3 regions of the Mesorhizobium sp. AA22 genome follow, and region 3 is predicted to be linked to each of the others. Evidence: predicted binding sites of a transcription regulator. Region 3 holds the regulator's gene; each other region holds the start of a gene.

Region 1 (10,232 bases), 200 kb from region 3:
ATCGGTCAGGCCGCCTTCTTCATCATCATTGCCTGCCTCGTGCATTTGGCGACGAGCACGTCGTTCTGGTTGTAGGCGCGGTGCTCGAACTCGACGATGCCGCGATCCGGTTTCGACCTGGAGTCGCGCACCGACATCACCGTCGTCTCGACGCGGATCGTGTCGCCGTGGAAGACTGGATGCGGAAACACCGTCTCCTTCATGCCGAGATTGGCGATGGTGGTGCCGACGGTGATGTCGTTCACCGAAATGCCGATCATCAGGCCCAGCGTGAACAGCGAATTGACCAGCGGCTTGCCCCATTCACTTTTGGCGGCGAAGTCGAAATCGATGTGCAGCGGTTGCGGGTTCAGCGTCATTACCGAAAACAGCATGTTGTCGCTTTCGGTGACGGTTTTCCGCAGCGTGTGCCGGAAGACATGGCCGACGACGAACTCTTCCAGATAAAGCCCGGCCATGCTCGATCTCCTCGGCTGCCGCATCGGCCTGAAGATCGGAATCGATGTTCGGAAAGCACGATGCGAAGATTCAAAGTGTTAGAGCGTACTTCTGTACGCCCCTCTAAGGGGTTGATAGGCGCTGCATACCGCGCTCGCAAGCCAGTTAACAAACATGGTGAACCGTTCGTAAACCATTTCTGCCTACGGTCTTCACTGGGGCGGGAACGGACTCGGGTTAGGGGCGTAGCGGACGGCATGGTTGTTTCGCATTTCCTGAAATGGATCTACACGGCCAAGGTTTCGGAGCGCGCCGCTGCGGCAGGCGCTCTGGCTCGCGCCTACATCAATGCCGATCTGCCTTTCGAGGACCGCTGCGCGGCGGAGGCCGCGCTGACGCTGCTGCTCGACGATGCCTCGTCGAAAGTGCGGCTGGCGATTGCAGAATCGCTGTCGATGAGCCATCACGCGCCGCTGCATATCATCAGCGCGCTGGCGTCAGATCAACCGGAAGTTGCAAGCCTGGTGCTGGCACGTTCGCCGCTGCTCACCGATGCCGATCTGATCGACCGCGTTGCGGGTGGCCAAAAGGCGACGCAGAAACTGATCGCCGATCGTGCGCGCGTCTCCATGGCGGTTGCCGCGGCGATCGCCGAAATCGGCGAGCCGGAAGCCTGCGCCACGCTTCTCGCCAACAGCGGCGCCGACATCGCTTCGCTCAGCTTCCGCCGTATCGCCGAACGCCATGGCCATCTGCCTTCGGTGCGCGAAGCGCTGATTTCCGATGCGCGCCTGCCTGCCGACTGCCGGCATATGCTGCTGATAAAACTTGGTGAAACGCTCAAAGGTTCGCCGCTGGTGGTGGCGCTGATGGGCCGTGCCAGAACCGAGCGCGTCATGCGCGACGCCTGCGTCAAAGCTTCCATGACGCTGATCGAAGGCACGCGCCAGGAAGAACATGCGGCGCTCATCGAGCATCTGCGCCTGCGCGGCGACCTGACAGCAAGCTTCATCATTCGTACCATCGCGCATGGCAAGGTCGACTTCTTCGGCTCGGCGCTGGTCGCGCTCAGCCAGCAATCCGAACAACGGGTGAGGGCGCTGCTGGTCGGCGGGCATGACGTGGCGCTGCAGGCGCTGTTCCGCAGCGCCGGCCTTGCCACGGCTACGCATGGGATCATCCTGCGCGCGCTGAAGATCTGGCGCGAGGTCGCCAATGGCAAGCGCCTGGCCGGCGTCCAGGAAGTCAGCTGGCTGATGCTGCAGGAACTGGGCGGGCAGTCCGCCGAAGGCGATCTCGCCGGATTGGTCAAATCGATCCATCTCGATGCGCTGCGCGAAAACGCGCGCGGCCATGCGCTGGCGATCGCTGCGGCTTAGACCTTCGCGAAAAATCCGGGAAATCCTCGATCGCGGCGATAATCCGCAGAGAGGCTGCGATTTGCGAGGTGTCGGCCGCCTCGCTTCGCTCGGTGATGCCAGCAGCATTCTGCCTTGCAACAGCGACGGTCGCCGTTCGCCGAGCAGAAGACGCTCAGATATCCAGCACTTCGGTCTCGGCGAATTCCGCGCGTTCCTGGATGAAGCGGAAGCGGGCTTCCGGCTTGGTGCCCATCAGCGCGTCGACCGCATCCTTGGTCGCCGCCTCGGCCTCGATAACATCGACCCTGAGCAGCGTGCGCTTTCTCGGGTCCATGGTGGTTTCCTTGAGCTGGGCGGCCATCATTTCGCCCAACCCCTTGAAGCGGCCGATTTCGACCTTGCCGCGCCCGGTGAACTCGGTGCGCAGTAGTTCGTCCTTGTGCGCATCGTCGCGGGCATAGGCGACCTTGCCGCCTTGCCGGATCGAGTAGAGCGGTGGCACCGCCAGATAGAGATGGCCGCCGCGGACCAGGCTCGGCATCTCCTGATAGAAGAAGGTGATCAGCAACGAAGCGATATGGGCGCCGTCGACGTCGGCATCTGTCATGATGATGACCCGGTCGTAGCGCAGATCCTGGTCGCGGTACTTCGAGCGTGTGCCACAGCCAAGCGCCTGGATCAGGTCGGAAATCTGCTGGTTGCCGGCAAGTTTGTCGTTGCCGGCGCTGGCGACGTTGAGGATTTTGCCGCGCAGCGGCAGCACCGCCTGGCTGGCGCGGTCGCGCGCCTGTTTCGCCGAGCCGCCGGCCGAATCGCCCTCGACGATGAAGAGTTCTGCGCCGGCCGCGGCATTCTGCGTGCAGTCGGCGAGCTTGCCGGGCAGCCGCAGCTTGCGCACCGCGCTCTTGCGCGAGACTTCCTTTTCCTGGCGCCGGCGCACCCGCTCGTCGGCACGCGCGATCACCCATTCGAGCAGCTTCGAAGCTTCCTGCGGATTATCGGCCAGCCAGTGATCGAAGGGGTCGCGGATGGCGGTCTCGACGATCCTGATTGCTTCGATCGTGGCCAGCCTGTCCTTGGTCTGACCGACGAATTCCGGCTCGCGGATGAACACCGACAGCATGCCTGCCGCTGAGATCATGACGTCCTCCGACGTGACGATCGAAGCACGCTTGTTGCCGACCAGATCGGCATAGGCACGCAAGCCGCGCGTCAAGACGTTGCGGAAGCCGGCCTCGTGCGTGCCGCCTTCGCCGGTCGGAATGGTGTTGCAGTAGGAATTGAGGAACCCGTCGCCGCCGAACCAGGTCACCGCCCATTCGAGCGAACCGTGGCCGCCTTGCCTGTCGCTTTTGCCGGCAAAAATTTCGCGGGTGACCTGGAATTCGTCGCCGAGCGAGGCTTTCAGATAGTCCTTGAGGCCACCGGGAAAATGGAACTCGGCCTTAGCCGGCGTCGTGTCCTTCTCCTTGATCAGCGACGGATCGCAGGTCCAGCGGATCTCGACGCCGCCGAACAGATAGGCCTTCGAGCGCGTCATGCGGTAGAGCCGCGCCGGCTCGAATGCCGCACCCTTGCCGAAGATCTGCTCGTCGGGATGGAAGCGTATCCTGGTGCCGCGCCGGTTATGCACCTCGCCGAGTTGCTCCAGGCCGGTCACCGGAACGCCGCGCGAAAATCGCTGGCGATAGAGCTGGCGCCCGCGCGCGACCTCGACCTCGAGATGGTCCGACAGTGCGTTGACGACGGAGACGCCGACGCCGTGCAGGCCGCCCGAGGTTTCGTAGACCTTGCTGTCGAACTTCCCGCCCGAATGCAGCGTCGTCATGATGACTTCGAGCGCCGGCTTCTTGAATTTCGGATGCGGATCGACCGGGATACCACGGCCATTGTCGGTCACCGCCAGATATCCATCGGCCGAAAGCTCGACATCGATGAAGGTCGCGTGGCCGGCGACCGCCTCGTCCATCGAATTGTCGATGACCTCGGCGAACAAATGGTGCATAGCCTTGTCGTCGGTGCCGCCGATATACATTCCGGGCCGCCGCCGCACCGGCTCCAGCCCTTCCAGAACCTCGATGTCGGCGGCGCTGTAGCTCTCGCTGCCGTCGCGGGATGCCGGGCGCTTCGCCGCCTGCACCAGCGGGTCGGCCGGGCGAGCGGTGGCGCGAACCGGTTGCGACTGCTTGTCCATAGTGCCGAAAAGATCGTTGTTGTCGTCCATGCTGGTCCTGGATTGCGATGCTGCGAATCACCATCCGATACTGCCACGCTTTTTGCGGGCAGGCGACGGAGGTTCCTGTTACGTTCGAGGATAGGGCTCTTACTGCAAAACCATCCGGCAACCAAGCGGCGGAAATGGGTCGAAACTCCGGCCTTCAGAGGTTTGCCGCATCAGCCACCCTCATTGCGTATGCGCGGGAAATGAGGAGGCAGTCTGCGTCGCAATCGGCTGGTTCTATTCCGCCGCCCCCAGATATTCTGACAGCGGCGGGCAGGAGCAGACTAGGTTGCGGTCGCCGGCGACATTGTCGATGCGCGACACCGGCGGCCAGTATTTGGCTGATGTGTCGGCATCACCGGCGGGATAGGCCGCCTCCAGGCGCGAATAGGGATGGGTCCACTGGCCGGCCAGCGCCTCGGCCGCGGTATGCGGCGCATTGACCAGCGGATTGTCGGCCAAGGGCCATTCGCCTTTTGCCACCTTGGCTGCCTCGCCTGATATCGCGATCATCGCCTCGCAGAAGCGATCGAGTTCGCTCTTGGGCTCGGACTCGGTCGGCTCGACCATTAGCGTGCCGGCCACCGGAAACGACATGGTCGGCGCATGGAAACCATAATCGATCAGCCGCTTGGCGATATCGTCGACGCTGATGCCGGAGCTCTCCTTCAGCACGCGGGTGTCGAGGATGCACTCATGGGCGATGCGATCGTGCCTGCCCTTGTAGAGGAGCGGGAAGTGCGGCGCGAGCCGCGTCGCCACGTAGTTGGCGGAAACGATCGCCGTCTCGGTCGCCTGCTTGAGGCCGGAAGCGCCCATCATGCGGATATACATCCAGGTGATCGGCAGGATCGAAGCGCTGCCGAACGGTGCGGCCGACACGGCATGGCCCGAGCCTTCGGTGACGTGGCCGGGCAGATAAGGTCTCAGATGCGCCTTGACGCCGATCGGGCCGACGCCGGGACCGCCGCCGCCATGCGGGATGCAGAAGGTCTTGTGCAGGTTCATGTGGCAGACATCGGCGCCGATGTCGCCGGGGCGAGCGAGGCCGACCAAGGCGTTGAGGTTGGCGCCGTCGAAATAGACCTGGGCGCCATGCTCGTGAATGAGGGCGCAGAGGTGGCGCGCGCCTTCCTCGTATACGCCATGCGTCGAGGGATAGGTGAACATAAGCGCGGCGAGATTCTTGGAATGCTCATTGGCTTTGGCACTCATATCGTCCATATCGATATTGCCATCCTCGGTGCAGCGCACGACGACGACGCTCATGCCGGCCATCGCCGCACTCGCCGGATTGGTGCCATGCGCGGATGACGGGATCAGGCAGACGGTGCGGTGGCCTTCGCCGCGCGAGCGGTGATAGCCGCGAATGGCGAGCAGCCCGGCATACTCTCCCTGGCTGCCGGCATTGGGCTGCAGGCTGACCGCATCGAAGCCAGTGATCTCCGACAGCCAGCCTTCCAGTTCGCCCACCATCGCGCGATAGCCTGCCGAATGCCCGGCCGGCGCGAATGGATGCAGATTGGCGACGCTTGGCCAGCTCACCGGCATCATCTCGGCGGCGGCGTTGAGCTTCATCGTGCAGGAGCCGAGCGGGATCATGGCGCGGTCGAGCGCCAGGTCCTTGTCGGCCAGCCGGCGCAAGAAGCGCATCATCTCCGTTTCCGAGTGGTTTTCGTGGAAGACCGGCTGGCTGAGAAACGCCTTACCGCGTGGCTTGCCCGGAGTGGTGCTGGTGCCAGCAGCGCCTGCCTTGGCGCCGAACAGTGCTGCAATGGCGTCCAGATCGGCATCGGTCGAGGTCTCGTCGAAGCTGATGCTGATGTGGTCGGCGTCGATGACGCGCAGCAATCGGCCGGTCTTTTCAGCAGCGGCGGCGATCGCGCCGGCTCTGCCTTTCACTTCCACCGTCACCGTGTCGAAGCGGCTTGCGCCAAGCACCGAAATTGCTGACGCGGTGAGACCGGTCGCCAGCCGGTTGGCCAAGGAATGGATTCGGCCGGCAATCGCCTGCAGCCCGGCAGGGCCATGCCAGATCGCATAGGCCGTCGCCATGTTGGCGAGCAGCGCCTGCGCGGTGCAGATGTTGGAGGTCGCCTTGTCGCGGCGGATGTGCTGTTCGCGCGTCTGCAAGGCGAGACGGTAGCCCGGGCGGCCCTTGCTGTCAGTGGACTGGCCGACAAGGCGGCCGGGCATCAACCGCGTCAGCCTGTCGGAAACAGCGCAATAGGCGGCGTGCGGCCCGCCAAAGCCCATCGGCACGCCAAAGCGCTGCATCGGGCCGACGGCGATGTCGGCGCCAAGCGTAGCCGGCGCGTCGGTCAGCGTCAGGCCGAGCGGATCGGCAATGAAAACGACCAGCGCGCCGGTGGCGCGGGCCTTCTCGATCACCGCCTTGTGGTCGCCATAGACGCCAAACGTATCAGGCCAGGAGACCAGCAGAGCGGCGGTGTTGTCGTCGATCGTGTCGCCGTCGACCTCGATGCCGAGGGGCTCAGCGCGGGTGCGCACGACGTCGAGCGTCTGCGGGTGCGGCGTGCCGGCAAGCGCCACCTTGGTCCGCTTGTCGCGATGATGGCGCAACGCAATGCCGACCGCCTCGGCCACCGCCGTCGCCTCGTCGAGCAGCGAGGCCGACGCCACCGGCAGGCCGGTCAGCTCAGTGACCAAGGTCTGGAAATTGAACAGCATTTCGAGCCGGCCCTGGCTGATCTCAGCCTGGTAGGGAGTGTAAGCCGTATACCAGGCCGGGTTCTCGAACAGATTGCGCTGGATGACCGGCGGCACGTGGACGCCGTGGTAACCGGCACCGATAAAGCTCTTCGACACGGTATTTTTGGCCATCGTCGCCGAAAGCTCGGCCAGCGCCTCCGCTTCGCTCGCCGGGGCCGGCAAAGCCAGCGGCCGGTCGAGCCGGATCGATCTCGGCACAGCCTGGCTGATCAGCGTCTCGACTGAGGGAACGCCGATCGTCGCCAGCATGGCTCTGACGTCATTGAGGCCGGGGCCAATATGGCGGGCCGAGAAGGCGTAGGGTGCTGCGGTCATCTTCCTGGTCCTGCTATCAACCAATATGGGCTTTGTAGGCGGTCTCATCCAGGAGACCTTCGAGTTGGCTTTCATCGGCCAGCCTCATCTTCCACAACCAGCCGTCGCTGGTCGCCGCCGAATTGACCAAAGACGGGTCCGACGACAGCGAGGTGTTGGCCTCGGTGATCTCGCCGTCGACCGGTGCATAGACGTCCGATGCCGCCTTGACGGATTCGACCACGACGGCCGTATCGCCCTTGGCCAGCTTTTTCCCAAGCTCCGGCAATTCGACGAAGACGAGATCGCCGAGTTGCTCCTGCGCGTAGTCGGTGATGCCGACGGTGGCGATACCGCCTTCGACGCGGAGCCATTCGTGATCTTCGGTGAAATAGGTTTTTGCCATGAAGTTCATCCTTTGCGGTAGCGATGGGGCGTGAAGGGCAGGGGACTGATATCGACCGGGATTTTGGTCCCGCGAACGTCGGCGAAGAGTTTTGCGCCAGGTTTGGCCAGCGACGTCTGCACGTAACCCATGGCAACCGGATGGGCGGCCGAGGGGCCGAAGCCGCCGGAGGTGACGTGGCCGGCGGGATTGCCGTCGGTGTTGAAAAGGGCAGCGCCGGTGCGCACCGGCTGGCGGCCTTCCGGCTTCAGTCCGACGCGTTTCTGCGCCGGGCCGCGCTCCAGGATTGAACGCAATGCGTCGGCGCCGATGAAAGCGCCAGAGGCGCGAACCTCCTTTGGGATCGCCCACATCAGCACGGCGCTGGCCGGGTCGATCTCAGCCGTGATGTCCAGCCCGTGCAGGCACAGCCCTGCTTCGAGCCGCAGGCTGTCCCGGGCGGCCAACCCAACCCACATCACGCGCTCGTCCTCGAGCAGCTTGGCGACGAGATTTCGCGCATCCGCTTCGGGCAGGCCGATCTCGAAACCGTCTTCACCGGTATAGCCCGACCGGCTCATGAACCAGTTTTCGCGGGGCTCAAAGCCGTGCATGAACAGCAGCGAGCCGGTCTCGATGCCGGCGCGGGACAGGGCGGCCCAGGCTTCAGGCCCCTGGACCGCCAGGAAGACGCGGTCGAGTGCATCGATCTTGGCATCAAAATCCCCCTTTGCCTCAACATCCAGGGCAAGCCCACGAAGGTGCTTTTCGTCGGCTTCGGCATTGCCGGCGTTGGCGACGACCATGAAGCGTTGCTGGCCGAGCCTGGTGACGATCAGATCGTCGAGGATGCCGGCGGCTTCATTGAGAAAGAACGTGTATTTGGACTGGGAAACTTCAAGCGCGCCGGCGTCGAACGGGCAGGCACGATTGAGCAGTGGTTCAGCGCCCGAGCCACTGATCTCGAACAGCTTCATGTGCGAGATGTCGAACAGGCCGGCATGCTCGCGGGTATGAAGGTGCTCCTTCATCACGCCGGCCGGATAGGTCAGCGGCATCGACCAGCCGGCGAACGCGCCAAAGCGCGCACGGGCGGCCGCGTGCAGGTCTTGGAGGGGAAGGTGTTTGGTGTCGTCGCCCGTCATGTCGTCTCCAGAGTCGCACGCAATCGGCCGCGAGTGGCGACCAGTCCGTGCCCCTCTGTCTGAAGCCTGAGAGACTCGCGCCCCGTAACTCTGTCGGCAGCGCTTACACCTTCGGCGCGGGGGCAAGCCCCGACTTTCCAGAGTGTCTTTCCCGTCTACGGTTCTTTTGCCTGAGAGATTTCGGGCGATTTCCCCTTCGGCGGCAGCTCTCGCTGCTCTCTCCCGCAAACAGGTAGGACTCAATTTGAGCCCTCGACTCGCCATCCATAGCCTGCGGGCGACACCTTGTCACCTCCCAGCGACACCTTACCGACAAGTCTTCGCTAACCACGCGGTTTGCCGGTTTCTCAACGAACTCCCGATATATTGGGTCCAGACGACGTTCGGACGGGGAACGAAATGGGCCAATTAACGATGAGCGCGCCGGTGGCCGGGCTGACCTCGAAAAATTGGATCACAGCGGAAGACGTGGTCATGCTGCGCCGCGAGGTGTTTGGCGACGGCGTGGTGACGCGAGGCGAGGCCGAGGCGCTGTTTGCGCTCGACGCAATGGCCAAGGACAAATGCGCGCAATGGCCTGTTTTTTTCGTCGAAGCTGTGACCGACTTCATCGTTCATCAGGAAAAGCCGGCGGGCTATATCTCGCAGGACAATGCCGACTGGCTGGTCCGAGCGATTTCGCGCGACGGCATGGTCGATAGCCGGACCGAACTCGAATTGCTGGTGCATGTGCTGGAAAAGGCGAAATCGTCGCCGAACGGGCTTTGCGTCTATGTGCTGGCGCAGGTCGCCAATGCCGTTCTGGACGGCAAGGGGCCGCTGATGCACGACGGCAAGCTGGTCCCCGGCCTGATCGCCAAGGCGGAAGTCGAGCTTCTGCGCCGCATACTCTATGCCCATGGCGGCGACGGCAACATCGCGATCACCCGCGCGGAGGCCGAGATGCTGTTCAAGATCAATGAGCGGACAGCGGCAGCCAACAATGATCCGTCATGGAATGATCTGTTCGTCAAAGCGATCGCCAATTTCGTCATGTGCTCGGCCGGCTACGAAGCGCCGATGCGCGACGTGGCGCTGCGCAGGGATTCTTTCTTCGAGCAGGCGGAACCGGAGATCGGCAGTTTCTTTGGCCGCATGGTATCGGGCGGCCTCGCCGGCATCATGGAAGCCTATCGCGCGCCGGGCGATATCGAATCCGAATGGGAATCGAAGAACAAGGCAGCCGAGGCACTGGCCCGCCGCGCCGAAACCATCGACGCCAGCGAGGCGAAGTGGCTGGCTGAGCGCATCGGCCGCGACCGGCCGCTGCGCGAGAACGAGCGCGCGCTGCTGACCCTGATCAAGCATGCCTCGCCGGAAATCCATCCGGTGCTCAAACCGCTAATCGACAAGGTCGCTTGAGCAAAAGTACTAAAACACTGATCGGAAATGGGCGGAGCTATGGCCTCAAATGCCGCCGTACCAGTCGTAGCCATTGTCCTCCCAGTAGCCGCCCCTGCCGCCGCCAATAGTGGCGAAACCGTCGACCAGTTCGATCTTGCGGAGATATTTCGGCATCTTATAGCCGATCTGGCGCTCGACGCGGACACGCAACGGCGCGCCGTTCTCGACCGGCAGCGGCTTGCCGTTCAAGCCATAGGCAAGGATCGTCTGCG
Region 2 (10,232 bases), 1.9 Mb from region 3:
AAATCGCAGCAGCTCGATCCAGCGCCAGCCGCCGTCGCCCATCTTCTCGTTGGCCGCGACCTGGCAGGCGAAATGCCCGGTCTAGGATTGCCTTGGCGCGGTCCTGGTGGAATAACGGCAACTGGTACGAGCATTGATCGGTTCTCTTCTGCCTTGATTCCGCCCACAGGCAAGAACGACGCGGGCGGCCGAAAAGAATTATGCTGAGCCGAGAATCTTTTCGGTAACTCCGGTCGTCTTCTGCTGAGACCAACCAATCAGGAGACGAACCATGGCCTACAAACTCATTCGCTACAGCGTGAAAGACACCGGGCTGGAAGAGAACCGCGCGCTGGTTGCAAAGGTGTTCGAGGCGCTGGATGAGACGGCGCCGCAGAGCGTGCGCTATCTGGTGCTCGAACTGGACGACGGCGAGTTCATCCACGTCGTCGGCGAGGGAAATGAACCATCCGCGTTGACCGGGCTTGCGGCCTTCGAGGCGTTCACGCAGAACCATGCGGAGCGACGTTCGACCCCGGTAAAGCGATCGCCTGCCAAAATCATCGGCAACTACCATGTGCTTGAGGACGGCAAAGCCGGATAGAGCGACCGCGCCAGGGCCGAAAGAACGCCATGATCTCACGAAAATTCGATCGGCCGGCGCTGGAGGCGATGCTCGCCGAGCTACACCCCAAACTGCACCGCTACTGCGCCCGAATGGCCGGCTCGGTGATCGACGGCGAGGACATCGTGCAGGAGACGCTGCTGAAGGCGCTGCAGGCGGTCGACGGCAGCATGGCGGTCGAGCGGCCCGAGCAATGGCTGTTTCGCATCGCCCATAATGCCGCGCAAGACCATCTGCGCCGGCGCCATCGGGAAAGGTCGCGCATGAGCGAGACCGACATGACCACCATCGAGGATCCTTCCGGCAGCGCCGACAGCAGGATCGCCGCGGCGACCGGCTTGCGCAGCTTCATGCAGCTTTCGGTGGCTCAGCGCAGCGCCGTGATCCTGATCGACGTGCTCGGCCTTTCCCTGCACGAGACCTGCGAGGTGACCGGCGCCACGCTCGCCGCCACCAAGGCGGCGCTGCATCGCGGGCGGGCACAGCTGCGCGTGCTGGCAGCCGAGCCCGAACACGTCGCCGCGCCTAAGCTCGGCGCCGATGACGAGCGGCGGCTGCGCCGCTATGTCGATCTGTTCAACGCGCGCGACTTCGACGCTGTCAGGGCGCTGATCGCCGAGGATATCCAGCTCGAACTCGTCAGCCGCCTCCGCCTGCGCGGCAAGGCCGAAGTGTCGACCTATTTCGGCAATTACGACCGCATCAGCGACTGGGCGCTGTCGCTGGGCTTCATCGATGGAAGGCCGGCGATCCTGATCCGCAACCCGCAGGAGCCGGACGGCGCCGTGCGCGGCTTCATGCTGGTCGAATGGCAGGACGAGCGGGTCGTCCAGATCCGCGATTTCCGCTACGCACCCTGGTGCCTGGTCGATGCGGAGATCAGCATCGTGGACGGGTGAGGAATCTACGACCCACACCTGTCCGCTCGATATGGAGTCGGTGCCGCTGCAACGTGTCTAGAGCGGTTCCGGTTCTCTTGGGACCGTAACTCGCTCTAACTATATGTTTTGCGGCATTTATGCCGACGCCAAATGATCCCATTTGGCTGCAAAATGCTCTAGTCGACACGCACGCGGCGCGTCACCTGGCCATTGCTTTCCCAGTATGTGTGTTTCTTGGCAATCAAGGGATCGTCCATTGCCGGTTGAACTTGTCCCGTGGTGCTGACCGCGCGCGAGGTCACCGTGTGTTCTCCAGGAGCGGGACTTGCCCAGTCCAGGGACCAGATTTTCCAGGCGTGCCCGGCCTCCTCACTGTGGTCAATGGTCGCTGGTGCCCAAGGCCCTTGATCGATTTGCACTTCGACCCGCTCGATCGGCGCCCCCCAGGCTGCCCCAATGACGCGGTAGTCCGAGTCTTTCCGGGTAACCTTCGCAGGCGCGGACTTTATCAGCGCTCGGCCAACCGAGTTCTCGGTCCACACGCTCTCGCCGTTGTGCTCTTCCTCCCGGATGGTGACATAGTCACGCGCCATCAGAAGGTTCATGAAGCGGGTGTCGCGAACCTCGATGCGCTCCAGCCACTTGACGTTGGCGATACCGTACCAACCTGGAGCAATCAGCCGCAGCGGAAAACCATTGGGCGCCGGCAAGGCGGCTCCGTTCATTTCATAGCAGAGCAGATTGTCGCGGTTCATCGCGTCGGCGAGCGACATGCTGCGAGCGAAGTTCTGCTGCATCTTGATATCGCGTATTGCGACCTCGCCTTTGTCAGTGCCGAAAAAGACAACCTCGATGCCATTTTCCAGAACGCCGGCCTCCTCGAGGATCGGGGCGAGCGGCGTCCCAGCCCAGCGCGCATTGCCGATGCCGCCGGTGAAAAAGGGGAAACCGTGGTTGCCCGAGCATTCCACTGTGAAAACGACCTCCTGCCGCGGTCGCGCCCTGATGTCGGCGAGCGTTAATTTTAAAGGCTTCTTCACCAGGCCTCCGATCTCCATCGACCATGTCTTCTCGTCGATCGTTGGTCGATTGAAATGCGAGATGCTGAAGAACTTGTCGTTTGGTGTTATCCAGCTATCCAAATCCTCCCAGACAAGCTGCTTCTGGATACCGACCGGATCGGGATTTTCGGTCGGCTGATCCAGCCACGGAATAACTTCCTCGCTCGGCCGTGTTGGAAAAGCGTAAGCCCGACGCGAGGTATAGAGAGCAGCAATTGCGGCAAGAGCCGCACTTCCTTGAACAAGGAGTTCTCTGCGCTGAAAATCAGGCATGCTGTTTACCTCCCAGTTGATCCGGAACGGGCTGCAACGTGCCTTAGGCCGTAGCCTGATCACGGATAGGCGACATAATGTGAGGTCTGCCGACCCGGAAGTATCCGGACAGGTCAGACAATCACCCGACGCAAGTCAAGCATGTGAAGCATTGGACGAAACACCAGCTCGCGTTTCGCACGCTAAGAGTGCGCCTTTGAGAAGGACGTGTCCACAACCTGGACGGGACATGATGATGATTGCAGCATTCGAGACCGATTTTTCCAGTCCTGCCAAAATCGTTTGCTGCTCGGATTGCTATCGGAAACGGCCGCTTTTGGGGTCGTCTCCAGGCCTTCGCGGGTGCGGTCGGAAAGGGCCGGTCCGACCGCATTTCTGCCGTTCCGATGTCGGCCTCACGATCTCCAAGGCGCACGTTCACCCATTATTCAGCGAGAAGGCGCGATGGTCTGCCGTCTTCCATGGCGCGACAGGATGGCGGTGCGGCCGGCGCAGGTGTATGTTGATGGTCTAATCTTTCGATATCAGGGAGGACAGCATGACGTCTTGGGAAATCAAGGGACGCGAACTTGTCAATTGCACCTGCGAATATGGCTGCAACTGTCAATTCAATGCGCTGCCCGACAAAGGCCATTGCCATGCGGTGGCGGGCATCCAGATCGACGAAGGTCATCATGGCGAGACCGCTCTCGACGGCCTTCGGATCGCCGCGATCTTCAAATGGCCTGGCGCGATCCACGAGGGCAATGGCGAAGCCATCGCCTTCGTCGACGAGAATGCAACCGACCGGCAGCGTCAAGCGCTGCTGCGCATCATGACCGGCCAGGACACCGACCCGTTCGCGACGATGTTCGCCGTCTACGCCTCAACCGTAACAAAAATGAATGAGCCGGTTTTCACCAAGATCGATCTCGACCTCGATATCGACGGCCGCAGGGGCCGCATCTTCGTCAAGGACTACATCGAAACCGTCGGCGAACCGATCCGCAACAAGGTGACGGGCGCGGACTCGCGCGCTCAGATCGTGTTGCCGAACGGCTTCGAATATGCAGTCGCCGAGATCGGCAGCGCTTCGAGCACAACCAGCGGGCCGGTTCAGGTGAACATGAAGGACAGTTACGGCCAGTTCGCCCGGCTGCATCTCAACAATCACGGGGTGGTGCGGGCCTGAGGCGCCACATGGACGGCGGGTCGCCGCTGGAACGGCTGCTCAGACGCGACCGCGTCATCACGATTGCGGGCGTGGTAACGCTGTGCCTGCTGGCCTGGCTTTATATCGTCGCGGGTGCAGGGCTCGGCATGAATGCGTGGGAGATGACGAGGCTCGCGCTATTCCCCCACCAGCAAACTGCCGACCTGACCTCCGATATGTCTGGGATGGATATGCCCGGCATGGACATGAGCGCGATGACCATGGCAGCCGAACCGCGGGCCTGGGGGCCGGCGATCTGGGCACTGATGATCGCCATGTGGTGGGTCATGATGGTTGCCATGATGTCCCCGAGTGCGGCGCCAACTATTCTGCTCTATGCGCGCGTGCATCGCCATGCGCTCGCACAGGGTCAGATCCAGGACAAGCTCGCGCCCACCGGCGTATTTATGGCAGGCTACCTCCTGGTTTGGCTGGGGTTTGCCGTCGTGGCCACCGCGTTGCATTGGCTGCTCGAACGCGAGGCGTTCGTTTCCGCAACGATGATGAGTTCGCAGAGCCGCTGGCTTTCCGGCATCGTCCTGATCGCCGCGGGCCTGTATCAGCTCTCGCCGCTCAAGAACGCCTGCCTGTCGCATTGCCGGGCACCGACCGCGTTTCTTGCCCGACACTGGCGTCCCCACGCAGTCGGCGCGCTGCGTTTGGGCGCGTTGCACGGGGCGTTTTGTGTCGGATGCTGCTGGATGCTGATGGCGTTGTTGTTCGTGGGCGGCATCATGAATCTGGTGTGGGTTGCCGGGCTCGCTATTCTGGTGCTGGCTGAAAAGCTGTTTCCTGCCGGCCAGTGGGTTGGCCGGGCAGCCGGCATCGCACTGATCGCCTGGGGCAGCGCAACGCTTTTGGTCTGACGACCAGGGCGGCCTATGTCGGCATTCAATGGCGTGAGGAACTTTGACTCCTCGCATCCGTTTACCCGAATGTTGGGATGGGAGGTTCCGCCAATGAATGTCAGCGACGAAAGGACTGTATCCCTCTGGGCGGCGACCGAAGTAGCGCCCGACGCGGTCGCGCTCGGGCAGAGCGAACAGGTCGATGTCGTGGTCGTCGGGTCTGGAATTGCCGGACTGTCGGTCGCGTACGAACTGGCCGTCGCCGGGCAAAAGGTGGCGGTCCTCGATCGCGGCCGGATCGGAAGCGGCATGACGGCTCGCACTACCGCGCACCTGTCATCCATTTGCGACGACTACTTTTCGGAACTGACCAAATTGCGCGGTGAGGAGCTGGCGCGGATGTATTACCAAAGCCAGTCGGCCGCTATCGACCGTATCCAATCAATCCAGGAGAGCGAGAGTATCGCGTGCGATTTCCGACGCCTCGACGGCTTTCTCTTTCCGGCTTCCGGCAGGCAGCAATCCGACATCAAGCGCCAGCTGGACGCCGGTCTGAAAATCGGTGTCGACGTCGAGAAGACCAAGGGTGTGCCGTTTGCAGGCTTTTCGGATGCGCAGGCCCTTCGATACGCCAACCAGGCGACCTTCCACCCGCTCAAATATCTCCGCGGGCTGGCGGTAGGCATCCGCTCGCGCGGCGGCGCGCTTTATGCCGATACCGTTGTCGAAAAGGTCGAGGAGACTGACCGCGGCGTGCGCGCAACCACGGTTTCAGGCTTTACCGTGTCCGCCAAATCGGCCGTTGTCGCCACCAACTCGCCGATCAACGATCGGGTCGCCCTCCATACCAAGCAAGCGCCGTATCGGACCTACGCGATGTCGTTCGAGATCGCGCGCGATACCATACGGGATGCCCTGTATTGGGATACTGAAGACCCTTACCACTACGTTCGGCTTCAGCCTGGCGAAGATCGGACCGACTTCCTGATCGTCGGAGGTGAAGACCACAAAACAGGGCAGGCCGATGATGCCGGTGATCGCTTCGCGGCCCTGGCGGCCTGGACCAAAAGGCTGGTGCCCGATGTCGGCGTGGAAACCAACCGGTGGTCCGGGCAGGTGATGGAGACCGTCGATTATGCGGGGTTCATCGGCCGCAATCCTGGCAACCGCCGCGTCTTTGTGGCGACTGGGGATTCCGGCCAGGGCATTACCCATGGCGTCGTCGCCGGCCTGTTGATTTCCGACCTGATTCTGAAGGGGGAAAGCCGCTGGCGCGATCTTTACGAGCCGTCTCGCAAGACGGCAGGCGCGATCGGCGATTATCTGTCGGAGAATGCGACAGCGCTCAAGAGTTTTGCCGAGTATATCGCGCCTGGCGAAATCGATTCCGTCGACAAGCTGCGACCGGGAGAAGGTGCCATCGTCCGCGAAGGGCTCACCAAAATCGCCGCGTTTCGCGATGACGACGGCACGCTCTACAAGCGCTCGGCCGCATGCACGCATATCGGCTGCCATGTCCATTGGAATTCCCTCGAGCGCTGCTGGGACTGCCCCTGCCACGGCTCGCATTTTGCTATCGACGGCACGGCTTTGAACGGACCGGCCGTGTCGCCCCTGGCTTCGCTTGACGCCCTCTTCGAGACGAATATTCGCCTCGCCTGACTGGGCGCTTCCGCTCAAGTGGTCCTGCGAGGCGCCAATGGCGAACGCTCAAGAGGGCGCGAAGTGGAATTTCTGCATCGCATCGGTCCGGCCAAACCGGCTCACAACTCCTTTTCGGCCAGCTCGCGAAAGGCATCGGGAATCGACCGCGACAGTCCGAGCGCGACCGAGGCATAGCCGACCGCCTCCCAGCCGAAGCGGTCGCGGATCTTATCGACGGCGCGGTCGGCGGTCCAGCGCGCCACGCCCTTCCTTGTGCCGGGGCGGCGGCGGTCGTCATCGAGGCCGAGCGGCAGTTCCAGCTGTAGGCCCGGCTGCTTTTCCAGATGCGAGACGGCGATCGCCAGCAGCGAAATGGTCTTTTCGTGCGGATGATCGACAATCACCTTGCGCACCAGCGCCTCGGCGATCTCGGCCAGCATCGCGGTTGCCGAAATCGGCTGATCGAGCGTGATCGAGCGCGTCACCGAGCGCAGGTCGGCGAAGCGGACACGGACCGTCACCGTACGGCCGGGCCGCGATTTCGCCCGCAGCCTGGTGGCGACCCTGTCGGCCAGATGCAGCAGGGTCGGCACGAAGACTTCCTCCTCGGCCGGTTTCCTGCCGAGCGCCGACTGCGCGCCGGCCGATCGCGCCCGGCGCTGCGTCTCGAGCTTGCGCGGATCGCGGTTCCAGGCCAGCGCGTTGAGCTTTTCGCCCGCCGCCGGGCCGAGCAGGCGCTCCAGCGACCCATCGTTGGTCTTCGCCAGCTCGCCGATGGTGTTGACGCCGATGCCGGCCAGCCGCTCCCTGGTGACCGGACCGACGCCCCACATCAGCTCAACCGGCAGATCGTGCAGGAACTCGAGCTCGTGGCGCGGATCGACCACCACCAGCCCGTCGGGCTTGGCCACTTGCGAGGCGATCTTGGCCAGATGCTTGGTGCGCGCCACGCCAACCGAGATCGGCAGGCCGAGTTCGGCGCGCACGCGGCGGCGGATGGTTGTGGCGATCTCGGCCGGCGGGCCGAACAGACGGGTGCAGCCGGTGACGTCTGCGAAGGCCTCGTCGATGGAAATCCGCTCGACCACCGGCGTGAAATCGCCAAGCACTTTGATGGCCGCATCGCCCAGCCGCTGGTAATCCTTGAAATGACCGCCGCCGAAAATCAGACCGGGGCACAGTTCCCGCGCCCGCCGCCCCGGCATGCCGCCACGTACGCCGAAGGCCTTGGCCTCGTAGGACGCGGCCAGCACGACGCCGCCGCCGACGGCGATCGGCTTGCCGCGCAGGGCCGGGTCGAGCAATTGTTCGACCGAGGCATAAAAGGCGTCCAGATCAGCGTGGAGGATGTTGGCTTCCATCCGGCCCGTTCGCCCGCGGAGGTTCGAACGCCGCATTGTCTCGAGGGTGGTTTGGTTTGGAACATAGAGAGAACATTGTACGTGGATTGTCAAGGAGCGTGGACGGCAGGTGGAAGACAATCGCTTCAGGTTTGCGCTGGCCCTCATCGCTGCTAGGCACTTCTCCCTGTAGGGACGGGAGCAGGACGCTCTCGTCGATGGTTTCGCTAATCACCAACGTTGCAGGAACTGCCGATGTTGCGGACAGCCCCCTTCGCCCCGTCACCATGCGGGGAGAAGGTGCCGGCAGGCGGATGAGGGGCGGCGCCGACTCGGCAATCAGCCGATCGAGCGCTACAACCCCATCTTGTAGCCGAGATGGCTGGCGATGAAACCGAGGCGCTCGTAGAAAGCGTGCGACTCTTGTCGACTCTTGTCGGTCGTGAGCTGAACGAAGCTGCAGTTGCGCGAGCGGCACTCTTCAACCGCCCATTCGATCATGCGTTTGCCGACGCCGCCGGACCGGCGGTGCCGGGCAACGCGAACGCCTTCGATTTGCCCGCGCCAGGCGCCTTTCCTCGAAATGCCCGGAATGAAGCTGAGCTGTAGGGATCCAACCACTTGCCCGGCTTCGACGGCCACCGCCAGCAGCTGGTTGAGATCGGCATCGATTGCCCTGAAGGCATCGAGATATGAGGGGGCGAGCGGCGTCGACGCGTCTTCCCGACCAGCGCCAAGCGCATCGTCGGCTAGCAATGCGACAATCGCCGGCAGATCGGGCGCTTGCGCGCGACGGAAATCAATTTCGCTCATCGAGGGACGACATACGGCGCGGGCTTGGCGACGGCAAGTGCGGTCCAGCCATTCGCGGCCGATGGCGTCGACGACCTCCGGCTTACGCGGCCTGCCGTGCCCAGAGGCGGTGGCCATAGCGGCGGAAGAAGCGCGCCAGGAGCCGCTGCTGCCTGGCGCGGGCGAGATCGGCGCCGCGTCTTTCCTGGCGCCAGCGCGGCATGTTGCGGAACAGCGCAATGAAGCGGGCGGCGTCCTCGAGCGCCTCCTCGGCCGACTGCGCCGGGCGGATCGCCGCCAGGAACAAGGCCTCGCCGTGCTTCAGCCGGTCGACCACCGCCTTGCGCTGGTCATGGCCCAGGCGGGCCTTGCCTATGCCGTCGAGGCGGATGGCGGCGAAGGCTGCCAGCATGGCCGGGCTGTCGCCGGTATAGCCGCAATCACGGGCGAATTGAGCGGAGAGGGCGTCCATCCTGGTTCCCTTGGCTGAGCGGCCGCGACGGGTGCCCGGTCTTCCGCCCATGCGTACGTCCACGGCGCTAACTAATCATCGGTATATCGTACACAAGCATAACTCTAAAATATGCGCAAGTTAAACTTTTACGCAGGGTTGGGCAGATCCGACTCGACTCTTCGGAAAAAACCCATAATGTTGCGAACAAAACAGGAACATGAGGCATCAGGAACAATGGCATTGCCGGGCAAGGAAGCGACGCTCGCCGAGGTTGTCTCGATTGCGGTCGAGTGTATCGATTGCGGCCGCAACAGATGGTGGAAGCCGGCTGAGCTCAGGCGCTTCGGGGTAACTGCGCAGACGCCGCTGGCGTCCCTTTCGGGGCGCCTCATTTGCTCGGCCTGCCGCGCCGATGGCCTGCCGGGCGCAGCGGTCGTGATCCAGGCGGCATTCGTCGACGAGCAGCAGCGGCGCCGCGCCGAGGCGCGGATGCTCAGCGAGCGCGAGGTTCCGCTGGAGAGATCCAGGCGGGCTTGAGTGGCGCGCCGATCCACCTTCTCCGACAGGGGGAGAAGCGAGCGCGCGAACCCGCCACCCCTAATACCCCAGCAGTTCCTTGAGCGGGATGACGCGGAAGACGGCCTTGATCGCGTAGCGGTTGAAGGTCAGCGTCTTCGGCGGATTGTACTGCTCGACGACCAGCTCGGCAGCGGTGCGCTTGACAAGCTTCTTGATGAAGGCCTTGCCGTTGCGTTCGTTTTCTTCGGGGAACATCTCGATCACCACATGGTCGCCTGGCACGGCGTCGCGGCCGCCGCAATAAAGCATCTCGCCGGGCTCGTAGCGCGGCACCATCGAGTCGGAGAGCACATGCAGCGCAAACACCTTGCGCAGATGGGCGATGCCGGGCGGGCGCTGGACGTAGCCGGCGACCTCGCCGTTGAAGGTGAAGTCGCCGTCGTCGCCGCCAACCGCAGCACCCAGAAGCTCGATGTCCATAGGGCCGGCGGGCAAAGGGGCGGCGTCGGTGACGATCTCTGCGTCGGCGACATTGTCGGCGTCGTCGAGGAAGACGACCTCGCCCTTGCCGAGCGCCACCGGGTCGACGCGCAGGAAGGCGGCGGTCTTCAAAAGGTTCTCGGT
Region 3 (10,232 bases):
AAGGATTTTCTGTTCGAGCCGTATCAGGTGTTCGAAGCCCGTGCGTGGGGCGCGGATGCCATCCTGATCATCATGGCGAGCGTCGATGACGCCGTGGCCAGCGAACTCGAAACGACAGCGTTCGAACTCGGCATGGACGCACTGGTCGAAGTGCATGACGAGGCCGAGACGGAACGCGCGCTGAAACTGTCGTCGCGGCTGATCGGCATCAACAACCGCAATCTCCGGACGTTCGAAACCAGCATCGAGACCTCGGAGCGGCTCGCGAAGATGGTGCCGGCAGACCGCCTGCTGGTCAGCGAGAGCGGTATTTTCTCGCACGAAGACTGCCGCAGGCTGGAACTGAGCGACATCGATACGTTCCTCGTCGGCGAGAGCTTGATGCGGCAACAGAATGTGGCCACTGCGACGCGCCTGCTTTTGACGGGCAAGGTTCCCGCCATTGCATCGGCCCGAAAATCGGAATCGATTTTCGGAGAGCACGATGCATAGATTCAAAGTGCTAGAGCGTACTTTGCGCGTCCAAACGGACGCACGTCGCTCTAAGACTGACTGACGATGACGGCCGCCCTCACCCATCTTGGCCCGAAAGGCGAAGCCAATATGGTCGATGTCGGCGACAAGGCGGAGACGACGCGCACGGCAATCGCCGAAGGTCTTGTCGCGATGCGGCCCGAAACGCTGAAGATGATTCTCGACGGCGATGCCAAGAAGGGCGACGTGCTGGGCACGGGGCGCATCGCCGGCATCATGGCGGCCAAGAGGACGCATGAGCTGATCCCGCTCTGCCATCCGCTGCTGTTGACCAAGATATCCGTTGACATCGAACCGGACGCGACGCTGCCAGGCCTGAAGGTCACGGCGCTGGCCCGCGTCGCAGGTAAGACCGGCGTCGAGATGGAAGCGCTGACCGCCGTCTCGGTCGCCTGCCTGACCATCTATGACATGGCCAAGGCGGTTGACCGCGCCATGGTGATCTCGGGCATCAGGCTGGTGGAAAAGACCGGCGGCAAATCCGGCGACTACAAGGCGGACGCCAAGGGGGCAGGCCAATAATGGCACTGCTTCCGGTCGCCGAGGCGCTCGAGCGCCTGCTTGAGGATGCTGCGCCCTTGCAGGCTGAATGCGTCGCCCTGATGGACGCCGCCGACCGCGTGCTGGCGGAGCCGCTTCTGGCGCTCCGCACCCAGCCGCCGTTCAACGCGTCCGCCATGGACGGCTATGCCGTGCGGGCCGAGGACGTCGCGTCCGTGCCTGCAAGACTTTCGGTGATCGGCATGGCGCCGGCCGGACGCGGCTTTGCCGGAACAGTCGGCCGGGCGCAGGCCGTGCGCATCTTCACCGGCGCGCCGCTTCCTGCAGGCGCCGACACCATCGTTATCCAGGAGAATGCCAGGGATCTCGGCGGCGGCAGCGTCGAAGTGACCGCGTCGACGGTTGAAGGCCGCAACATCCGCCGCCTCGGGCTCGATTTCTCGAAGGGCGACGTCCTGCTGGAGAAAGGCCGCCCGCTTGATCCGGCGGCATTGTCGCTGGCGGCTTCGGCCAACCACCCGCAGGTCAGCGTGGTGAAACGGCCGCTGATCGCCATCATCGCCACCGGCGACGAATTGCTGCCGCCGGGCAGCGACCTTGGCCCCGACCAGATCATCTCGTCCAATGCCTATGGCGTCGCCGCCGCGGCCCGCTCGGTCGGCGCCAGCGCGCTCGATCTCGGCATCGCCCCCGACCGCAAGGAGGCGATCGCCACGCTGGTGAAACAAGCGGTCGACGCAGGCGCCGATGTCATTGTCACGCTGGGCGGCGCCTCGGTCGGCGACCATGACCTGGTCCATGACGTGCTGACCGGTGAAGGCATGACGCTCGATTTCTGGAAAATCGCCATGCGGCCCGGCAAGCCGTTGATGTTCGGGCGGCTGGGCGACACCCGCTGCATCGGCCTGCCTGGCAATCCGGTGGCGAGCCTGGTCTGCACGCAGCTCTTTCTGAAGCCGCTGCTTGCGCGGCTCGGCGGCCGCGCCTTCCGGCAGGACATGCGTCAGGCGCGGCTCGGCGCCACCATGCCGGCCAACGATCTCAGGCAGGACTATGTACGCGCGGTGGTGAAGGAAGAAGCCGGCACGCCACTGGCGACCCCGTTCGGCGTCCAGGATTCCTCGATGCTCAAAATGCTGGCCGACGCCAACGGGCTGATTGTGCGCGAGCCATTCGCTCCCCCAGCCGCGACGGGCGCCGCATGCAGCGTGCTGATGCTACGCTGAACAAAACGTCAACACATTCATTGAACTTTAAACGGTTGCGGAACACAACTGGAACAGATAGTGTTTGTTCTGGTTTTGTTTTTCTGATTCTGTTGGGGGTCGCGATGCTGACACGCAAACAACATGAACTGCTGATGTTCATCCACGAGCGGCTGAAGGAAAGCGGCATTCCGCCCTCGTTCGACGAGATGAAGGAAGCGCTCGACCTCGCCTCGAAGTCGGGAATCCATCGGCTGATCACGGCGCTGGAGGAGCGCGGTTTCATTCGCCGCCTGCCCAACCGGGCCCGCGCGCTGGAGGTGCTGCGCCTGCCCGATTCGATCGCGCCCGGCCTCAATGCGGCGCGCAAATTCTCGCCAAGCGTCATTCAGGGCAGCCTTGGGCAGGGCAGCCTCGGACGACAGATCAAACCGGCGCCTTCGCGCCTGCCCGCGGCCGGCAATGACGACGACGTCGTTGCCACCATCTCCATACCGGTGATGGGCCGCATCGCTGCCGGTGTGCCGATCGACGCCATCCAGCACCAGACGCATTCGATCTCGGTACCACCGGACATGATCACCGGCGGCACGCACTACGCACTGGAGGTCAAGGGTGATTCGATGATCGAGGCCGGCATTTTCGACGGCGACACGGTCATCATCCGCAACGCCGACACCGCCCAGCCTGGCGAGATCATCGTTGCCTTGGTCGACGAGGAGGAAGCGACGCTGAAGCGGTTCCGCCGCAAGGGCGCCTCGATTGCACTGGAAGCCGCCAATCCGGCCTATGAGACGCGCATCTTCGGGCCGGACCGGGTCAAGGTGCAAGGCAAGCTCGTCGGACTGATCCGGCGTTACTGAGCGGCAGGCTTCTTGGGTTTCTCGGCCCTGCGGTATGGCGGCAAGCCCCTCGCCTCGCGCGAAAATCTCCGCTGCTCGTGCCAGGGCCTATATGGCTGTCTGACGGCAAAACGGATTTCTGCGCGCGTCGTCGCTGATAGCGGATCGAAGAAGACGGCGGCACTGCCCATGCGAGCGAGCTGCCGTTTGGTGACGACGAGAACCAGCGGATTGCGGCAGGGATTATAATAGGCTGTGGCATCGTCGATGACGATCAAATCCGCAAGGCACAGGCTGGCCGTGCGGTTTTGCGGTCGTCGGCGAGTGCGATGATCGCGCCGGACGGGTGCCGGGCGAGGCACAGGCCGGCAGTGCAGTAGAAGGGCGCTCCAGGCGGCAGGTCGGCCGGGTCGGCGATGTCGAACCGCACGTCTCCTTTTTCGAATGTCTCCGGCTCGACAATGGTCGCTGAAACCAGCGCATGTTTCCAGTTGTCGGTGGTGAATTCGTTCGAACGCACCCGGTTGACGGCAAGTTCGCCGCCGCCGATCGGCAGCGCCACCAGATGCGCATCTTCCGAAATCAGCACATCGGGGGCGCGCGTGTCGGAAATCGTCAGCAGGCCGGCGAGCGCAAAGGGAAGTGCCGCAAGCCGCAACCATGTCGTCGCCATCGTAGCGATGACCAGGGCGACCGTCACCAGCAGAACCGACTGCAACGAGATCAGCCCGACTGCATCGACCGGCGACCGCTCGGAAATCCATCCCGATATTGCGATCATGGCCGTCAGTCCCTTGCCCATCATGTAGAGGAAAGGTCCGTCGAAGCCGAAAGGCATTGCCAGAGCGCTGAGGACGGCCAGGAACATGACGACCGTGACGATTGGCATGACCGCCAGATTGGCGAACAGGCTAAGCGGCGATACGCGCTGGAAGTGCCAGATGGCGAAGAGCGCAGTGGCGCTGCCGGCAATGATGGAGGTCATTGCGATGGTACCTGTCCCAGCTGCGAGTTTTCGCGTGACGAAAGCGACCGGCGACCGTCGCTGTGGCGGCGCCGTGGCCCTGTCGGCACGATAGTCGGACCAGCCGGCATAGGCGCCCACGAGAGCAGCAGTCGCGGCGAAGGACATCTGGAAGCTTGGGCCGACCACCTCGTGCGGCGCCACGACGATGACGGCGATGGCAGAAATCGTCAGATTGCGCATGGTAAGTGCCGCTCGGTCGAACAGCACGGCGACAAGCATTACCGCCAGCATGATGAAGCTGCGTTCAGCCGCGACCACGATACCGGAAAAAATGAGATAGGCAGCGATGGAAAGGAGTGCGGCAGCAGCCGCATATTTCTTGACCGGCCGGCGTGACGAAAAATCGGGAAACAGCGCAAAGGCGCCGCGCAGCAATCCCATAATCGTGCCGGCGACAAGCGCCATGTGCAGGCCGGAAATCGAGATGATGTGGTAGATGCCGGTGCGCCGCATCGATTCGTTTATCTCTTCGGGAATGCCGGCACGCACGCCGATGATCAGTGCGGCGGCAATCTCCCCCTCGGCGCCACCAATGCTGTCCCTGATATGGTCGGCAATGTTTTCGCGCGCCTTTTCGATCGAGGAAGAAAGGCGCGCGGCGAACGGCACATCCTCGGAAACGACGATCTTCGGATCGCCGAGGAAAAAGCCACTGGCACCGATACCGGCGAAATAGCTGTCAAAGGAGAAGTCATAACTGTCCGGCCTAACTGGGCCAGTCGGAGGCAAAAGCCGCACATAACCGGTTGCCACCGAGCCTGCAGTCATCTCAGCGGGAATTTTGCGTGCCGAAACCCTGACACGTCCCGGTGCATAACGCAGTGTCGGCCGGGCGGTCGACATCACGTCGATGGTCAGCCTGATCCGGCCGTTCGCCATCTGATCGAGCCTAACGACACGGCCGGTGAGCTGGGTCTGGATTTCCGAACCGAGCATCTGCGTTCCCGCGCGCCAGGTTTCAACCTTGGCGGCGAGAACACCGAGTGCGCACAGCAACGCTGCCATGAAGCACAGATGCGTCTTGCGCCATGAGCGGGTGACAGCCGCACACAATGCCGTGAGGACCACGACGGCAATGGGCTGCGGAAAGTCCGGTTCGACAGTAAGCGAAAAATAGACGATCACCCCGCACGCCAGAAAAACCGGCACCAGCAGGAAGGCGACGCCGCGGTCGAGTTCCAGGCCGGCTGCCGAGGCCACGCTGTTGCGGATACCGGATGGTGAAAGATGGCTGAGCTGTCGGCGGAAACGAATGACGGGCCCCGGTTGTGGAGCCGGTATTGGCGCGGAGCGGTCCGGCGAAAGAGGCTGGGCAACCGGGTGCGATGCAGGCAGCAAAGCGGGTAGCGGCTCGGCATGAGGAACGTCGGCAAACAGCGATCGTTCGCTGACGCTTGCGATCGCGCCCTCGCTCTCGTCCACGCCCCGGCCTGGTCCAGCCATCGGGTCTGCCCCTTGCGCCCTTGACCTCCTATGCTACATGAACGCGCGACGCGCGAAAGTCCGTGCAACCACATCCGTTTCCTGCGCTTGCCTGAGAGTTCCATGTCCGACAAGGTCGTCACCCGTTTTGCCCCCTCGCCCACCGGCTTCCTGCATATTGGCGGGGCGCGCACGGCGCTGTTCAACTGGCTCTATGCGAAACACACTAGCGGCAAGATGCTGCTGCGCATCGAGGACACCGATCGCGAGCGTTCGACCGATGCGGCAACCGCTGCCATTCTCGATGGGCTCGCCTGGCTCGGCCTCACCTGGGATGGCGAGCCGGTATCGCAGCTCGAGCGCGCGCCGCGCCACCGCGCGGTCGCCGAGGAGCTGGTGCGGCTCGGCAAAGCCTATTACTGCTATGCGACGCCGGCCGAGCTGGAGGCGATGCGCGAGAGCGCGCGTGCCAAGGGGCTGCCTCCTCGCTATGACGGCCGCTGGCGCAACCGCGACCCGTCGGAGGCGCCGGCCGGCGCCAAGGGCGCGATCCGCATCAAGGCGCCGGCCGGCGGCGAGACGGTGGTGCATGACCGCGTGCAGGGCGAAGTCCGCTTCCCCAACAAGGATCTCGACGATTTCATCATCCTGCGCTCGGACGGCAATCCGACCTATATGCATGCCGTCGTCGTCGACGACCATGACATGGGCATCACCCACATCATCCGCGGCGACGACCATCTGACCAATGCCGCCCGCCAGATGGTGATCTATCGAGCCATGGACTGGGACGTGCCGTCGATGTCGCATATCCCGCTGATCCATGGCGCCGACGGCGCCAAGCTGTCCAAGCGGCACGGTGCGCTAGGCGTCGAAGCCTATCGTGCCATGGGCTACCTGCCTGAGGCACTGCTCAACTACCTGGCGCGCCTTGGCTGGAGCCACGGCGACGACGAGGTCATGTCGATCGCCGCCATGATTGCCTGGTTCGACATCGGCGACGTCAACAAGGGGGCCGCCCGCTTCGACTTCGCCAAGCTCGAGGCGCTGAACGGCGTGCATATGCGCCGCATGAACGACGCCGAATTGCTCGATATCTTCATCGCCACTTTGCCCTATCTGGAAGGCGGCCCGGCGATCGCAGCGCGCCTCGACGACACGCGCAAGGCGCAGTTGCTCGCCGCCCTGCCCGGCTTAAAGGAGCGAGCCAAGACACTGGTCGAGCTGGCCGACGGTGCCGCCTTCCTGTTTGCCGAGCGGCCGCTGCGGATCGACGAGAAGGCGGCGGCGCTGCTCGGCGGTGATGCGCGCGAGATCCTGCGGGGTGCTCATGCGGCGCTGAAGGCGATTTCAGGCGACTGGACGGCCCAAGCAGCGGAGGCTGCGATCCGGGAATATGCGGTGGCCGGCGGCCATAAGCTCGGCGCTGTGGCCCAACCCTTGCGCGCCGCGCTCACCGGCAAAAGCACCTCGCCGGGCGTGTTCGACGTGCTTGCCGTACTTGGCCGCGAGGAAAGCCTGGCGCGCGTCGCGGATCAAATCGATTAGCAAAACTGGCCCAAGAAGATTGGCATTGAAAGGTGGGTTTCGCAGTGCAACATTAGATCTTGGCCCAATTTGGCACGCAAATCCAATTGCGGGCGCAAACGCGCGAACTCCGGTGCTTTCGACGTGTTGCGTTGCAGATATTTCGCCTTTGCCGGCACTGAGAAAACCTAAAGGAGTTTGCAATGTCCGAAGCTGCGACAAAAATGGAATTTGGCGGCAAAACCCACGCGTCGACTGCGAAACTTGAATTCGGCGGCAAAACTCACGAGCTCAAGGTGCGAAGCGGCTCGGTCGGACCGGACGTCATCGATATCGGCTCGCTTTACAGCACCACCGGGGCGTTCACTTATGATCCCGGCTTCACTTCGACGGCAAGCTGCGAGTCGGAAATCACCTTCATCGATGGCGATGCCGGCATCCTTTTGCATCGCGGCTATCCGATCGACCAGTTGGCCGAGCATGGCGACTTCCTCGAAGTCTGCTACCTCTTGCTCTACGGCGAATTGCCGACCAAGGCGCAGAAGGACGATTTCGACTACCGGGTGACGCGCCACACCATGGTGCACGAGCAGATGTCGCGCTTCTTCACCGGCTTTCGCCGCGACGCGCACCCGATGGCGGTGATGTGCGGCGTGGTCGGCGCGCTGTCAGCCTTCTATCACGATTCCACCGACATCTCGGACCCCTACCAGCGCATGGTCGCGTCGATGCGGCTGATCGCCAAGATGCCGACGATCGCGGCGATGGCTTATAAGTACCACATCGGCCAGCCCTTCATTTACCCGAAGAACGAGCTGAATTTCGCGGCCAACTTCCTACATATGTGCTTTGCCGTGCCGTGTGAGGAATACAAGATCAATCCGGTGCTGGCGCGTGCGATGGAGCGCATCTTCATCCTGCATGCCGATCACGAGCAGAACGCCTCGACCTCGACCGTTCGCCTCGCCGGCTCGTCGGGCGCCAACCCGTTTGCCTGCATCGCCGCCGGCATCGCCTGCCTGTGGGGACCGGCTCATGGCGGCGCCAACGAGGCGGCCTTGAACATGCTGGGCGAGATCGGCCATGTCGACCACATCCCGGAATTCATCGCCCGCGCCAAGGACAAGAACGATCCGTTCCGGTTGATGGGCTTTGGCCACCGCGTCTACAAGAACTACGATCCGCGCGCCAAGATCATGCAGAAGACCGCACATGAGGTTTTGGGCGAACTCGGCATCAAGGATGATCCGCTGCTCGACATCGCCATGGAACTGGAAAAGATCGCGCTGACCGACTCCTATTTCATCGAGAAGAAGCTTTATCCGAACGTCGATTTCTATTCCGGCATCACGCTGAAGGCGCTGGGCTTCCCCACCACCATGTTCACCGTGCTGTTCGCGGTCGCCCGTACCGTCGGCTGGATCGCGCAGTGGAAAGAGATGATCGAGGATCCGCACCAGAAGATCGGTCGCCCGCGCCAGCTCTATACAGGTGCGCCGGAACGCGACTACGTGCCGATTGCTAAACGGTGAATAGAAGAAGTGAGTAGTGATTAGTAAATAGGAATTCTAGACGCCGAGCGGTGCTCTGCTATCTTCACTACTCACTACTCACCCTTTGATGTATTTCATCACGACCCCCGCAGCGATATCGCCGGAAGGTTCATCAACGGCCATGCGTCTGGCCACCTCGGCAAAACCGTCCTTCTGCCATGCGCGATAGGGGGTGTCGGAAAAAAGCGCCTCCAACTGCCGCGCCAGATAGTGCGGCCGCACATATTCGTTGTAGCTTTCCGGCACGATCGGGCGATCGGCGATGAGATTGGGCAAGGCGGCGCTCCATACGGTGATCAGGCGCTGGGCAATCCGCATGACCGGATCGAGCCGGTAGCAGGAGATCATCGGCACGCCCGACAGCGCCAGTTCCAGCGACACCGTTCCCGATGCGATCAGCGCTGCATCGGCCTTGCCGAAGGCCTGCCATTTGCGTTCGGTATCAAGGATGATCTCCGGCTTCTCGTCCCAGCTTGCCACCGAAGCCCTGACTAGGTCGGCGACATGCGGCACCGTCGGCAACAGCAGGCGCAAGCGGTGTCCGCGTGCGCGTAGGATCGAGATCGTCTTGCCGAACGGGCCAACCAGCCGTCGCACCTCACCGCGACGCGAGCCGGGCAGCACAAGCAGTGTCTTCACACGATCCTCGGACAGGTCGCGCGGCAGGCTTTGCGCCTTGGCAGCGCCGAGCACGCCCGGATCGTGCATAAGGCGATGGCCGACATAGGTGCCGGGCGGGCCGCCGAGGCGGGCGAGCTCCTTCACCTCGAAAGGCAGGATGCAGAGGATATGATCGACATACGGTTTCATCGCTTCCGCCCTGCCCGGCCGCCACGCCCAGACGCTCGGGCAGACATAGTGGATGATCGGGATTGCCGTATCCGCGGCACGCACCTTCTTCGCCACGCGCAGCGAAAAATCTGGGCTGTCGATGGTGATGAGGCAGTCGGGCTTTTCACCGGCGACCGCGTCGGCCGTCTGGCTGATCCGTCGCATCAGGCGCGGCAGGTCGCGCAGGATGGCGCTCAGGCCCATCAGCGCGATCTCCCCGCCGTCGAAGAGCGGCGTGAGGCCGAGCGCCTGCAAATGCCGGCCGCCGATGCCGACGAGCCGGACCTCGCGGCCAGTCGCGCGCTTGAGCGACGCTACGATGTCGGCGCCAAGCAGGTCGCCGGATTCCTCGCCGGCGACGATGGCGATCTTCAGCGGTTTCTTAGTCGCCATGCATCGGCTCCGCAGCAGGCAGGCCGATCACGAATAGGCCGAGCGCATTGGCGCGGGCAACGACGGTAGGGCCTTCCAGAACCAGCGAGCGGCCGGCTTCGATGGCAATGCCGGCAAGTCCGGCGGCATGCGCCGCCTCGACCGTCTGCGGGCCGATGGAGGGCAGGTCGGCGCGCAACTCCTGGCCGGGCTTGGCGCATTTGACCAGGACGCCGCGCGTTCTGCCGGCCAGCCTGCCATGGTCGCGCAACTGCCTTGTTCGATCGAGCAATCCGTCAGTGCCCTCGACGCCCTCCAGCGCGATGGCGCGGCCGCCGATCGCAACAGCCGCCTGGCCGATATCCAGCGCGCCGATGGCCTTTGCCGCCGTATGCGCCGCTTCGATGTCGCGCCAATC

The links. Region 3 encodes LexA, which represses DNA repair genes until DNA is damaged. Its sites were predicted from a motif close to TGTTCNNNNTGTGTTCNG; they were not measured.
Region 1: parE (DNA topoisomerase IV subunit B) is a predicted target of LexA. The motif match lies at 4,094-4,111, and genes of this name have one in related genera.
Region 2: dinB (DNA polymerase IV) is a predicted target of LexA. The motif match lies at 7,922-7,939, and genes of this name have one in related genera.

Annotation. Positions count from the first base shown of each region.
Region 1 is NZ_CP048406.1:3,542,090-3,552,321, forward strand. Features, by position in the region: gene A9K68_RS17150 (CoA ester lyase) at 1-2, opposite strand, end outside; gene A9K68_RS17155 (MaoC family dehydratase) at 6-458, opposite strand; gene A9K68_RS17160 (DUF2336 domain-containing protein) at 696-1,817, shown strand; gene parE (DNA topoisomerase IV subunit B) at 1,972-4,023, opposite strand; gene gcvP (aminomethyl-transferring glycine dehydrogenase) at 4,258-7,068, opposite strand; gene gcvH (glycine cleavage system protein GcvH) at 7,085-7,453, opposite strand; gene gcvT (glycine cleavage system aminomethyltransferase GcvT) at 7,459-8,577, opposite strand; glycine riboswitch at 8,726-8,812, opposite strand; gene A9K68_RS17185 (hypothetical protein) at 8,977-9,978, shown strand; gene A9K68_RS17190 (molybdopterin-binding protein) at 10,024-10,232, opposite strand, start outside.
Region 2 is NZ_CP048406.1:1,811,185-1,821,416, forward strand. Features, by position in the region: gene A9K68_RS08885 (hypothetical protein) at 272-583, shown strand; gene A9K68_RS08890 (sigma-70 family RNA polymerase sigma factor) at 613-1,503, shown strand; gene A9K68_RS08895 (sulfite oxidase) at 1,662-2,819, opposite strand; gene A9K68_RS08900 (DUF1326 domain-containing protein) at 3,358-3,990, shown strand; gene A9K68_RS08905 (DUF2182 domain-containing protein) at 3,999-4,877, shown strand; gene A9K68_RS08910 (FAD-dependent oxidoreductase) at 4,971-6,521, shown strand; gene dinB (DNA polymerase IV) at 6,623-7,864, opposite strand; gene A9K68_RS08920 (GNAT family N-acetyltransferase) at 8,198-8,656, opposite strand; gene A9K68_RS08925 (hypothetical protein) at 8,739-9,158, opposite strand; gene A9K68_RS08930 (hypothetical protein) at 9,324-9,626, shown strand; gene A9K68_RS08935 (helix-turn-helix transcriptional regulator) at 9,687-10,232, opposite strand, start outside.
Region 3 is NZ_CP048406.1:3,737,897-3,748,128, reverse strand. Features, by position in the region: gene trpC (indole-3-glycerol phosphate synthase TrpC) at 1-492, shown strand, start outside; gene moaC (cyclic pyranopterin monophosphate synthase MoaC) at 559-1,056, shown strand; gene glp (gephyrin-like molybdotransferase Glp) at 1,056-2,261, shown strand; gene lexA (transcriptional repressor LexA) at 2,366-3,103, shown strand; partial or broken gene A9K68_RS18065 (ComEC/Rec2 family competence protein) at 3,097-5,552, opposite strand; gene gltX (glutamate--tRNA ligase) at 5,655-7,079, shown strand; gene gltA (citrate synthase) at 7,262-8,590, shown strand; gene lpxB (lipid-A-disaccharide synthase) at 8,669-9,835, opposite strand; gene lpxI (UDP-2,3-diacylglucosamine diphosphatase LpxI) at 9,825-10,232, opposite strand, start outside.